2 regions of the Streptomyces sp. NPDC056948 genome follow, and region 2 is predicted to be linked to the other one. Evidence: riboswitches for the same ligand, from Rfam matches in the RefSeq annotation. Region 2 holds a riboswitch; the other holds the start of a gene.

Region 1 (2,386 bases), on a different contig from region 2:
CGCCGCTCTCGAGCAGCTTCTTCGTCACACCCACCGTCACACCACCGGCGGTCTCCGCGAACACACCCTCGGTCTTCGCGAGCAGCTTGATCGCCTCGACGACCTGCTCGTCGTTCACGTCCTCCACCGCACCACCCGTACGGCGGGCGATGTCCAGCACGTACGGACCGTCCGCCGGGTTGCCGATCGCCAGCGACTTGGCGATGGTGTCCGGCTTCTGGGGACGTACGACGTCGTGACCGGCCTTGTACGCCGTCGACACCGGCGAGCAGCCCTCGGCCTGCGCACCGAAGATCTTGTACGGCTTGTCCTCGACCAGACCGAGCTTGATCAGCTCCTGCAGACCCTTGTCGATCTTCGTGAGCTGTGAGCCGGAGGCGATCGGCACCACGAGCTGGTCCGGGAGCTGCCAGCCGAGCTGCTCGCAGATCTCGTACGCCAGCGTCTTGGAGCCCTCGGCGTAGTACGGCCGCAGGTTGACGTTGACGAAGCCCCAGCCCTCGCCGGCCGGGTCGCCGATCAGCTCGGAGCAGAAGCGGTTCACATCGTCGTAGTTGCCCTCGATGCCGACGAGCTCGCCGCCGTAGATCGCGGCCATGACGACCTTGCCCTGCTCCAGGTCGTGCGGGATGAACACGCAGGAGCGGAAGCCGGCGCGGGCCGCTGCGGCACCCACCGCACCGGCGAGGTTGCCGGTGGAGGAGCAGGACAGGGTGGTGAAGCCGAAGGCGCGGGCGGCCTCGATGGCCTGGGCGACGACGCGGTCCTTGAAGGAGTGCGTCGGGTTGCCGGAGTCGTCCTTGACGAAGAGCTTGCCGGCGTCGACGCCGAGCTCACGGGCCAGGTTGTCGGCCTTGACGAGCTTGGTCCAGCCGGGGTTGATGTTCGGCTTGTCCGCCACGTCGGCCGGGACCGGCAGCAGCGGGGCGTAGCGCCAGATGTTCGCGGGGCCCGCTTCGATGCGCTTGCGGAGCTCTTCGGTGTCGTAGGCCGAGAAGTCGTAGGCGATCTCCAGCGGGCCGAAACACTCCTCGCACGCGAAGACCGGGCCGAGGGGTACGCGGTGACCGCACTCGCGGCAGCTCAGCGCGGCGGCGGGGCCAAGGTCTACGGTGGATTCGGTGGTGCTTGCAACAGTCTGCGCAGCCATGTGAGGCGAGGCCCTTTCTCCTCATCTTCCTCACGACGCATCTCGCCGTGAGACGGATTTGGCACCTTCCCGAGCCGGGAGCCTCGCGCATGTGGTCGACAGTGACCTACGAGTACCGACTGGAGGGTTGCCGGGGCTTCAACGGGCCGTATCCCTCTGCCCCTCTGGATGAGCTGTATTCGGTTGTCGACGTGGGTTGACCCCGGACATGCGATGGTCACCCGCGTTGTTCAAGACTGTAACCGACGACCAGGACAGTTGAGATAGTCGTCCGAACCGCGAGATGGCTCACAGTCCGTCCCGCCGAGAGTACGCAGAGGAGCCGCCACGGTGCTGGAAGAAGTCGAGCGCTGGCTGAGCACCCGTTCCTGGTCCGCGACCGATCGCCCCCTCCACCAGATACTCGCCGCCAAGCAGCGCACGGGCCAGACGGTCAGTGTCGTGCTGCCCGCGCTCAACGAGGAGGAGACGGTCGGGGACATCGCCGCCGTCATCCGCCACGACCTGATGCGGCAGGTGCCGCTCGTCGACGAGCTCGTCGTCGTCGACTCCGGCTCGAGTGACCGTACGTCGGAGGTGGCCGCGGCCGCGGGCGCGACCGTGGTGCACCGGGACGGGATACTTCCGCGGCTGCCCGCGGTGCCCGGCAAGGGCGAGGTGCTGTGGCGCTCGCTGCTCGTCACCCGCGGGGACATCGTCTGCTTCGTCGACGCGGACCTGCGGGACTTCTCGTCCGACTTCGTCTCCGGGATCGTGGGCCCGCTGCTCACCGACCCGGGCGTGGATCTGGTGAAGGCCATGTACGACCGTCCGCTCGGCGCCGCCGCCGGGCAGGGCGGCCGGGTCACCGAGCTGATGGCCAGGCCGCTGCTCAACATGCACTGGCCACAGCTCGCCGGCTTCGTGCAGCCGCTCGGCGGCGAGTACGCGGCCCGCCGCTCGCTGCTGGAGCAGCTTCCGTTCCCCGTCGGGTACGGCGTCGAGCTGGGCATGCTGGTCGACGCCCTGCATCTGGCGGGGCTCGACGCCCTCGCCCAGGTCGATGTCGGGGTGCGCAAGCACCGGCACCAGGACGGGCAGGCGCTGGGCCGGATGGCCGCCGCGATCTACCGCACGGCCCAGCTACGGCTGGCCCGCGGGCATCTGATCCGGCCGTCCCTGACGCAGTTCGAGCGGGGCGGGGACGGCTTCGAGCCGCGGACGTACTCCGTGGACACCGAGGAGCGTCCGCCGATG
Region 2 (2,386 bases):
CCGGACCATGTACGAGCACGCGAACGTGATCGAGGTGCCCGGGGCGACGGTCGACATCGTCGGCACGGGCGGTGACGGCGCCAAGACGGTCAACATCTCCACGATGTCCTCGATCGTCGTCGCCGGCACGGGCGCGAAGGTCGTCAAGCACGGCAACCGGGCCGCGTCCTCGGCGTCCGGTGCCTCCGACGTGCTGGAGAAGCTCGGGGTCAACCTGGAGCTGCCGCTGCACCGGGTCGCGGAGGTCGCCGAGGAGGCCGGGATCACCTTCTGCTTCGCGGTGAAGTTCCACCCGGCGCTGCGCCACGCGGGCGCGGCACGCGGCCAGCTCGGCATCCGTACGGTGTTCAACGCGCTCGGCCCGCTGACCAACCCGGCCCGGGTGCGGTCCCAGGCCGTCGGTGTGGCGGACCCGCGCATGGCGCCGATCGTCGCGGGCGTCTTCGCCGAGCGCGGCAACTCGTCCCTGGTCTTCCGGGGCGACGACGGCCTGGACGAGCTGACCACCACGGCCACGTCCCGGGTGTGGATCGTCCGGGACGGCAAGGTGGCCGAGGAGGCCTTCGACCCGCGCGACGTGGGCATCGATCTGGTCCCGGTGGAGGCCCTGCGCGGCGCGGACGCCTCCTACAACGCCGAGGTCGCCCGCCGTCTGCTGGAGGGCGAGACCGGGCCCGTCCGCGACGCGGTCGTGCTGAACTCGGCGGCCGCGCTGGTGGCTCTGGAGCCGACGGCGGCACCGCTGGCCGACCAGATCCGTGCCGGGATGGCGAAGGCGGCGGAGTCGATCGACTCGGGTGCGGCGAAGCGGACCCTGGAACGCTGGGTGGCCGCGAGCAACACCTAGCGGATCCCGTACGGCGTCCCGCGATCCGGACTCGGGTTGCGGGACGCCGATCTTTTCGCGTACTTTCCTGATCAGGTCATGAGTGACAGTCATGAGGCCCCGGCCGACTGTCCGGCAACCCTCCGTCCGTGGCGGGGTGCCCCGGGTGAAGACCAGGCCGTAGGCAGCGAGGTCTGCGGCAAGCGCGTGACGAGGAGTTTCTCGTGAACCAGCGAATGCGATAGGGCCGCAGAGCCCCGCCTCCGCACCCCCTTCTTCCTTCACCCCCGCTTGTAGCCGTGCGTACCGCCGTACGTGCTCGCGGGAGGATTTCACCTGCCTTCACGGGAGTTCACCCATGTCTGTCTCCGCTGTCGCCGCCGACCAGTCCCTTTGTGCCTCGCTGCCCGTTCTCGGCCGGGATGTCACCGTGCCGCTCGTGACCGGGGGCGAGGTCACCTACGCCGCGCTCGACTACGCCGCCAGCGCCCCGGCGCTCCAGCGCGTCTGGGACGACGTCGCCGCCTACGCGCCGTACTACGGCAGCGTCCACCGCGGTGCCGGGTACCTGTCCCAGCTGTCGACCGACCTCTTCGAGAACGCCCGGCGGACCGTCGCTGAGTTCCTCGACTGCCGGGACGGTGACCAGGTGGTGTTCACCCGGTCCACCACCGACTCCCTGAACCTCCTCGCCGCCGCGCTCCCGGCCGACTGCCAGGTCTTCGTCTTCGAGACCGAGCACCACGCCTCCCTGCTGCCGTGGCGGAACGCGCGCGTCACCTACCTCGACGCCCCGAGCAGCCCGCGCCAGGCCGTCGAGACCCTGGAGCGCGCCCTCGCCGACCGAGAGCCCTACGGGCCGGCCCTCGTCTGCGTCACCGGCGCCTCGAACGTCACCGGCGAGCTGTGGCCCGTACGGGAGCTCGCGGCGGCCGCGCACGCCCAGGGCGCCCGGATCGTGCTGGACGCCGCCCAACTGGCCCCGCACCACCCGGTGTCCGTCGCGGACCTCGACGTCGACTGGGTCGCCTTCTCCGGGCACAAGCTGTACGCGCCCTTCGGCTCCGGCGTCCTGGCAGGCCGGGCCGACTGGCTGCGGGAGGCGGACCCCTACCTCGCCGGCGGCGGTGCCTCGCGGAGGGTGGCGCGGCGCACGGACGGCGGCGTCGACGTGGAGTGGCACGAGAGTGCCGCCCGCCACGAGGCCGGCTCCCCGAACGTCATCGGCGCCTACTCCATCGCCTCCGCCTGCACGGCGCTCACCGAGGCCGGGTTCGACAACCTGGTCGCGCGCGAGCAGTACCTGATCGAGAAGGTGCGTACCGGCCTCGCCGAGGTGCCTCAGGTGCGGATCCTCTCCCTCTTCGGTGACGACGCCCCGCGCGTCGGCGTCATCTCCTTCGTCGTCGAGGGCTGGAACAGCTCCCACTTCGCCGCCGCCCTCTCCGCCGAGTACGGCATCGGGGTGCGGGACGGGCTGTTCTGCGCCCACCCGCTCCTCCGGACGCTGCTGGGCAGCGACCCGCAGACCCAGGGCGAGTGCGGCGCACCGGAGGCGGC

The links. Region 2 has a riboswitch for S-adenosylmethionine ahead of ACFTZL_RS25430 (aminotransferase class V-fold PLP-dependent enzyme). Riboswitches for the same ligand answer to the same signal wherever they lie in the genome.
Region 1: it holds a riboswitch for S-adenosylmethionine, as region 2 does, so the genes downstream of both, thrC (threonine synthase) here and ACFTZL_RS25430 (aminotransferase class V-fold PLP-dependent enzyme) in region 2, are expected to answer to the same signal.

The regions. Positions count from the first base shown of each region.
Region 1 is NZ_JBHUQX010000005.1:48,114-50,499, forward strand. Features, by position in the region: gene thrC (threonine synthase) at 1-1,150, opposite strand, end outside; SAM riboswitch class I at 1,169-1,325, opposite strand; gene ACFTZL_RS01555 (glucosyl-3-phosphoglycerate synthase) at 1,481-2,386, shown strand, end outside.
Region 2 is NZ_JBHUQX010000208.1:7,118-9,503, reverse strand. Features, by position in the region: gene trpD (anthranilate phosphoribosyltransferase) at 1-847, shown strand, start outside; SAM riboswitch class IV at 922-1,038, shown strand; gene ACFTZL_RS25430 (aminotransferase class V-fold PLP-dependent enzyme) at 1,185-2,386, shown strand, end outside.